Desulfopila inferna: one gene and its partner. The protein of the gene in region 1 binds, or shares a complex with, the protein of each later gene. Links are inferred from orthologs where the notes say so. Each region holds a gene or a part of one and is shown on either strand. Other genes may lie near its edges.

The links.
Region 2: the proteins of mfd (region 1) and uvrA are in contact, whole or in part, in a crystal structure (PDB 4DFC), measured with the Escherichia coli proteins. The link is inferred for Desulfopila inferna from one-to-one orthologs.

What each region holds. Positions count from the first base shown.
Region 1 is NZ_JAFFQE010000004.1:317,925-322,311, reverse strand. The notes cover bases 123-4,189. They hold mfd (transcription-repair coupling factor), read left to right. Parts: upstream 123-440; coding sequence 441-3,989; downstream 3,990-4,189. Other genes in these bases: JWG88_RS12340 (HAD-IA family hydrolase), read left to right, coding at 3,982-4,189; bamA (outer membrane protein assembly factor BamA), read left to right, coding at 123-136. In the rest of the region: more of bamA, read left to right, coding at 1-122; more of JWG88_RS12340, read left to right, coding at 4,190-4,387. UniProt on the Escherichia coli protein: Couples transcription and DNA repair by recognizing RNA polymerase (RNAP) stalled at DNA lesions. Mediates ATP-dependent release of RNAP and its truncated transcript from the DNA, and recruitment of nucleotide excision repair machinery to the damaged site.
Region 2 is NZ_JAFFQE010000008.1:204,388-208,071, forward strand. The notes cover bases 240-3,603. They hold uvrA (excinuclease ABC subunit UvrA), read left to right. Parts: upstream 240-553; coding sequence 554-3,403; downstream 3,404-3,603. Other genes in these bases: JWG88_RS18380 (CoA-binding protein), read left to right, coding at 240-534. In the rest of the region: more of JWG88_RS18380, read left to right, coding at 112-239; protein-export chaperone SecB, read left to right, coding at 3,675-3,684. UniProt on the Escherichia coli protein: The UvrABC repair system catalyzes the recognition and processing of DNA lesions. UvrA is an ATPase and a DNA-binding protein. A damage recognition complex composed of 2 UvrA and 2 UvrB subunits scans DNA for abnormalities.

The DNA of each region.
Region 1 (4,387 bases):
CAAGAAATCCGTCGGTGTAGGGATCAGGTGGTTTTCCCCGATGGGGCCGCTCCGGCTCGAATGGGGCTACAATCTTGATCCCGAGCCCGATGAAGATGATTCGGTCTGGGACTTTTCCATAGGCGGCGTTTTTTAGTGCCTCGGGACAGCCATAAGAATGGATATTTTCTTTAAAACTGTGACTTGGACTCCCATAACCATGGCATTTATCATGCTCAGCGGGGTTAGAACCGACCAGGAAAATACATTCAATTGACCATCCGGAGCGAAAAGAGAGGCGCTTGATGAAATGCATCGGCATGCATATACTTAATTCGGTCCTCGTTACTTTGGAGAATTGAATTTCAGGAACAATGGCAAGCGAGGTCTTTCACTTCCCACTTCTCCTCATTAACAATCAAAGTTAAAGCGGCTGCTTATTCGGCAACCGCGCGTGTTTCATGTCAACAGATTTTGTAACCTCCATCAGGCAGTCAACTGAGAAAGAATTTTTTCTCTCCGGTCTGCGAGGCAGCAGCCATGCCTGGTTCAGCTCACAACTTGCCCAAGGCACAACCTGCTGCTGCATTGTTCCGGACGAACATAGTGTTCCGCTGCTTGAGGAAGACCTGCGGCTTTTTTCCTCGGTAGAGGTACTAACCTATCCGGGATATGAAATTCCACCTTACACCCCGATCTCCCCGGACCAAAGAACAACCGCAGCCCGTCTCTCCACCCTTTTCTCCCTTCAGGAAAACCGCGCCCCATCACTGGTTGTCACCTCTATCGAGGCATTGATGCGCAGAGTTCTTCCCCGTCACATCCTTACCGACAGGGCGGAACTTATCATGACGGGAGAAGATGTCGATCAACAGGATCTGATTGCTCTGTTGATCAGCTCTGGCTATGAGCAGGCCGCATTGGTCCGCGGCGTTGGCGATTTTTCGATCCGGGGTGGCATTATAGATATTTTTCCACCACCATTCCTTCAGGAAACCGGAGAATTTCACATAGGTCCCTTGCGGCTTGACTTTTTCGGCGACACAATAGAATCATTGCGTTCTTTTGATATTTACAGCCAGAGATCGCAGGAAGAGCTCAGTGAAGCCATTCTTCTGCCGGTAAGCGATATTCTCTATGAAAGCCGCAGGTCCCACTGCTCTCCCGCAATTTTCAAGAGTTTCCGTGAGGAAGGGGAGAACCGCTCCTGGGATGAGGAACAGGCGGAATCCCTCTTTGAGAGGTTAAAGAGCATTGGTCGCTTTGCCGGTGCGGAATTTTTCCTGCCCCTGTTTTACCGGGAGAGCGATCGGAGTACCGACACCGTCTTTGACTTTCTCCCCCAGGACTCCACCGTTGTTGTTGTTGACCCCGGAGCCTGCAGACATAATGCCGAACTCGTCCATGAACGCATCCTCTCCAATTTTCGTGAAGCTGAAAGCAGTGGACAACCGGCCCTGCCGCCTGAACAGCTTTTCCTTGACAGCAATGGCATCGACGACCGTCTGCAGTCCTTCAAAAAAGTATATATTTCAGACTTTCAGGAGGATTCTCCCCGGCACATTCGCCAGACCACCGTCAATCATCGCCTCTTGAAGCAGGATATCGAACTGCAGCGGCGTCAACGGGGACTGCTTGCCCCTCTGACAGATCAGCTTCATGAATGGCAGGAGCAACGGGACCGAATTGTCATCTGCTGCCGATCAACCAGACACACCAAAAATCTTGCCGAACTGCTGAGCAAGCGTGGTTATGACATCGAAAAAATCAGTCCTCCCCTGCAGCTTGATACTATCGAGGTGAATGATCGCCTGCTGATCTGTGATCATCCCCTGCAGCGCGGCTTCAGTCTACCCGACAAGCATATCCACCTCCTTTCCGAGAGTGAGCTTTTCGGCGAGCTGCGGCTGGGTACCAAGGCCAAAAAACGGCCCAAGACTACTGATGTCCTGAACTTTGCCGAGCTCAATCATGGTGATATCGTTGTTCACCGCGACCATGGACTCGGGGTTTATGTCGACCTGGTCACCATGGAATATCAGGGCACCAAAAACGACTTCATGCTGATAGAATATCGGGATGGGGACAGACTCTACCTCCCCGTTGATCGCATGAACCTGGTCAGCAAATACGAGGGGCTTTCCGACAGAAAACCGCGTATCGACAAACTCGGTACCCAGGCCTGGAAAACGACCAAGTCCAAAATCAAGGAAGAGGTCTGGAAGGTCGCCCAGGAACTGCTCGATATATATGCCACCAGGGAGTTGAGAGAGGGCAAACGTTTCTCTCCACCCGGCGAACTCTACCATGAACTTGAAGAGTCATTTCCTTATGATGAAACTTCAGGCCAGGATCGCGCCATCTCCGAACTGATAGGCGATCTAACCTCGGATAGGCCCATGGACAGGCTGGTATGCGGAGATGTGGGCTACGGCAAAACCGAAGTAGCCATCCGCGGCGCCTTCAAGGTAGTCGAGGATGGCTTCCAGGTCGCCGTACTGGTGCCGACCACGGTGCTCTCCGAGCAGCATCTGCATACATTCCGGGAACGACTGCAGGGTTTTCCCGTGGCCATCGATTGTATCAATCGTTTCCGAACATCGGCCCAACAGCGAAAAATACTCAAAGATCTCGCCGAGGGAAAAATAGATATCATCATCGGCACCCACCGTCTTCTCTCCAAGGATGTTAAATATAGAAACCTTGGTCTTCTCATTGTCGATGAAGAACATCGATTCGGGGTTAGTCATAAGGAAAAAATCAAAAAGATCAAATCCGAGGTGGACATACTCACCCTGACCGCCACGCCAATTCCCAGAACGTTACAGATGTCGCTCCTGGGTATTCGGGACCTCTCGGTCATCTCTTCTCCACCCGAGCACCGCCAACCCATCAAGACTTTTGTGGCGCGCTTTGATGATCTGGTAATTAAAGAGGCTATCTCAAAAGAGATGCGTAGAGAGGGGCAGACCTTTTTCGTCCATAACAGGGTTAAATCGATCCAGAAGATGGCCGCTAAAATCCAGAAACTCGTACCCGGGGCACGCCTTGCCGTGGCCCATGGTCAGATGGCCGGCAAGGAGCTGGAACAGATCATGGTGCAGTTCGTCAACAAGGAGATCGATGTTCTGGTCAGCACCACCATCATTGAATCCGGTCTCGATATTCCCACAGCAAACACTATCATCATCAATCGTGCCGACATGTTGGGTCTTGCCGAAATATACCAGCTGCGCGGCAGAGTCGGCCGCTCTGCACGTCAGTCCTTTGCCTATCTCCTGGTCCCCTCCGTTGACGCACTTTCGCGTGATTCCAAAGAGAGATTACGATCACTGATGGATTACAATGAACTGGGCGGCGGCTTCAAACTTGCCATGAGCGATCTGCAGATCCGTGGCGGCGGCAATCTTCTGGGAGTGTCTCAAAGCGGCCATATAGCCGCCATCGGCTATGACCTCTATCTTGATCTGCTGCAGAGAACAGTGGCCGATCTCAAAACCAGGACAGAACTCGGCGATGAAAGTCAACGACAGGATGATATCGATCCCGAAATTAACCTGCAGGTGTCTGCCTATATCCCTGAGAGCTACATCCCCGATATCGGCCAGCGCTACATTGCCTATCGCCGCATTTCGGCTCTTGCACATCAAACGGATGAGCAATTCGAAGACCTCAAAGATGAGTTGACCGACCGATACGGCAGGCTGCCGCAGGAGACCGACCATCTCTTTGCCATCATGGCCTTGAAAAAATCTCTGTGTTTCCTCCGGGTCGGAAAACTGGAGAAAGGCAAGGACAGTCTGGTGCTGTCATTTCTGCAAGACACTCCCTTGCAGCCTCAGGCTTTATTGAGGTATATTGAGAAGCGCGCGGCCAAGGAAAAAAAATCACCTTCGAGACTGCTGCCGGACGGCAGGCTTATCGCGTCCACGGCAAAAACTGGAGAAGACGATATCTTCAAAACATGCCACAACCTGCTCACAGAACTACAACAGCTCACTCATGAATAAATCAGCCTCATACTCCGCACTGGATACACCTTATCCCTGGGACGCCATTGACACGGTCCTGCTCGATTTGGACGGCACGCTTCTGGATAAATATTTCGATGATTATTTCTGGGAAAAACATGTGCCCCAGGTTTTTGCCCGCAAGCACGGCCTTTCCTCAGCGGAGGCGGAAGAGTCCCTGCTCGCCAGATATCGCAGCGTTGAGAGCACCCTGCAGTGGACCGACCTCAACTACTGGACCCAGCAGCTCGATCTTGATATCGCCGAACTGAAGCGTGAGATCGACCATCTCATCAACGTGCACGATCATGTTCTCGATTTCTTTGATTTTGTCAAATCATTGGATAAACGACTCTGCCTCATAACAAATGCCCATTCCACCACCCTTGAGATAAAAC
Region 2 (3,684 bases), on another replicon or contig:
ACCGCCGGGGTTAGCATTATATGTTCCGAACAATGAGTAATAAATGGTTGTGCTTTTGATTATTTCACTCCACGAAACATCAATGCAGACAGAACCCGACTTGGAATGTAAATGATTGCCCTGAATGACCTCAATAAGATACGTAATCTCCTCGCAGAAGCCAAGGTAATAGCAATTGTCGGTCTTTCGCCCAAGGAAGAGCGACCCAGCAACATGGTGGCACGCTACCTTATTGATGCCGGCTATACCATCCTTCCGGTAAACCCCGGGCATGACCGGATCCTGGGGCTACCCTGCTTTCCTTCTCTTCTCTCTATCGAAGACAATGTTGACATCGTCGATATATTTCGCAAATCTGAAGATGTTGGACCTATTGTGCAGCAGGCTATCCAAATCGACTGTAAGGTTATCTGGATGCAGCTGGGAATCAGCAACCATGCTGCTGCCGAGATAGCCTGGCAACACGGCAAAGAGGTCGTCATGGATCGCTGCATCAAGGTTGATCACGCCAATCTGCTTGCCCCAAAACACTAATTTTTTCGTTCTTCAGATAATGGAACCGCAAACATTAAGTATCCGCGGAGCGCGGATGCATAACCTGAAAAATATAGATGTCGACCTGCCCAGAAACCGCCTGATCGTCTTCACCGGCCTGTCCGGTTCAGGAAAATCAACCCTTGCCTTTGATACACTCTATGCAGAGGGGCAGAGAAGATATGTTGAGTCACTCTCCACTTATGCCAGACAGTTTCTCGGCCAGATGGATAAGCCGGATGTAGATTCACTGGAAGGTCTTTCTCCTGCTGTTTCCATCGAGCAGAAGACCACCAGTAAAAATCCGCGCTCCACTGTGGGGACGGTAACCGAAATCTATGATCATTTCCGTCTGCTTTTTGCCCGCTGCGGGCATCCGACCTGTCCGGAATGCGGCGAGGAGATTCGATCTCAGTCAATAGAGGATATGGTTAACACGATCATGTCCTATTCGGAAGGCACGAAAATCCTCCTTCTTGCACCGATGGTATCTGATCGTAAGGGCCGGCACGAACAGCTTCTGGCCCGAATCCGCAAAGAGGGTTTTGTGCGGATCCGCATAAACGGCGATGTCATGCACGCCGATGATGTCGATCAGCTGGGCAAAAACAAGCGCCACACCATAGAAATCGTAATCGACCGCCTGGTGGTCAAACCATCCATTCGCCGCCGGCTGAGTGATTCTATCGCCACGGCGGTTTCACTTACCGAAGGTTTTCTCCTTGTTGCCTTTACCGATACGGAAAAAGAACAGCTTTTCAGTGAACACGCCGCCTGTCATAAATGCGGAATCTCCATGCCTAAGCTGACGACTCAGCTTTTTTCCTTCAACAATCCCCAGGGCGCCTGTGCAGAATGCGGCGGGTTGGGGGTCAAGCAGTTTCTATCGCCTGCCCTGGTCGTCCCCGACACCGATAAAAGCATCCTCGACGGAGCCATTGCACCATGGGGCTGGCGCAATGAATCGACCTATACCGGTCAGATGCTGGCGGCGGTGGCACAACACTATAATTTTTCCCTAAAAACCCCATTTAAAAAACTTACCGCCAAACAGCAGGATATCTTGCTCTACGGTTCCGGTAATGAAGAGATTCACTTTCACTACCAGAAAGGCAGCAGGATAATGACCTCGGAGCGCACTTTCGAAGGTGTCATTCCGCAGCTGGACAGAAGGTTTCATGAAACCCAGTCTCCCATGATACGGGATGAACTCACCAAGTTCATGAATGAACAGACCTGCCCCTCCTGCAAAGGCTCCCGTCTCAAAGATGAAGCCCTGGCCGTGAAAATCGGTAAATGGAATATTTATGAATTAACTCAGCTCTCCATCAAAATGCTGTTTAGTGAAATTCCGACTCTCCCCTTTAGTGAGGTTGAAAGAAAAATCGGTGAGCCCATTCTCAAGGAAATTGTAGACAGATTATCGTTTTTGGAGGACGTCGGCTTAGGATACCTCTCTCTGGATCGGCGTTCGGGTACCCTTTCCGGTGGAGAGGCTCAAAGAATCAGACTGGCCTCGCAGATTGGCTCTCGGCTTGCCGGCGTTCTCTATATCCTGGATGAACCGAGTATCGGTCTGCATCAGAGGGATAATCAGAAACTCATCAATACGCTGCTGGAATTGCGCGATCTGGGAAACACCGTCATCGTGGTCGAACACGATACGGATACAATCCTGGCCGCCGACCATGTTCTGGATATGGGGCCCGGCGCCGGTGTGCATGGCGGCGACATCGTCTATAATGGCAAAATCCAGGGACTGCTTGAGAGTGAAACCTCGATAACCGGTGCCTATCTCTCCGGCCGGCAAGCCATCACCATCCCCTCAAAGAGGAAGACCGTCAGGAAGGGGAAAAAATTCAACCTTGATATCAAGAATGCCACCGCGAATAACCTGCAAAACGTGAATCTATCCATCCCGCTGGGTGTATTCACTTGCGTTACCGGCGTTTCGGGTTCAGGAAAAAGTTCACTGGTACTTGAAACTCTGTATAACCTTGCCAGGGAGGGTTTTCGACAGAAGCGTTCTTCTATCGAAATTGATGGAACCTCACTCACTGGGCTGGCGGCGATAGACAAAATTATAGATATCGACCAGAGTCCTATCGGCAGAACTCCCCGCTCGAATCCCGCTACCTATACAGGAGTATTTACGCCAATTCGGGACCTGTTTACCCGTCTACCTGAATCCAGAGCCCGCGGATATAAACCCGGCAGGTTCAGCTTCAATCTCAAGGGTGGCCGCTGCGAAGCCTGTGAAGGTGAGGGTTTACTCAAGATCGCCATGCATTTTCTGCCCGATATTTATGTGGTCTGTGATACCTGCAACGGCAAGAGATATAACCAGGAAACCCTGGAGATCCGTTACCGTGAAAAGAATATTCATGAAATACTCTCCATGACGGTTGAAGAAGCACTCCATTTTTTTGAAAATATTCCCCCTGTAAAAAATAAGCTGCAGACACTGTATGATGTGGGGTTATCCTATATCACCTTAGGGCAATCCTCAGTAACTCTCTCCGGTGGTGAAGCCCAGCGGGTCAAGCTTGCCCGCGAATTATCCACGCGCAGTACGGGGCAGTCTCTTTATATCCTCGATGAGCCGACCACAGGACTTCATCCGGCAGATATTCAGCATCTCCTGCGGGTGCTCGACCGGCTGGTTTCCCGGGGCAACAGCGTCGTGGTCATCGAACATAACCTTGATGTTATAAAAACGGCAGACTGGATAATCGACATCGGCCCGGAAGGGGGAGACGGCGGTGGGAAAGTGGTGGCCAAGGGCACACCGGAACAGGTTTGCGATGTTGCATCATCGTTTACCGGACAATATCTGCATAAAATATTGTCCGCTGACCATAAGAATTAGAATACTGAACCGCAAAAATGAATGTGCTCATCGCTTATCATGTGAAATCTCGTATTAGGCGAAGTATCTGAAGCGGTTTTGGCAGTACATGCGGTACGGCGAATCGCCGTTTCAGGTCCATCATGGCAATATTTACGCCTTGTTGTCTTACCCGGACTGCTGCATAAAGTGAAGCTAATTCCTTGCAGTGTCGCGGCAATGCGTTTATTATCGCTCTAATTCAGTATACGGACTCATCCGACACACTAATCCAACACGATATGAGGTAGAGATGGCAGAAA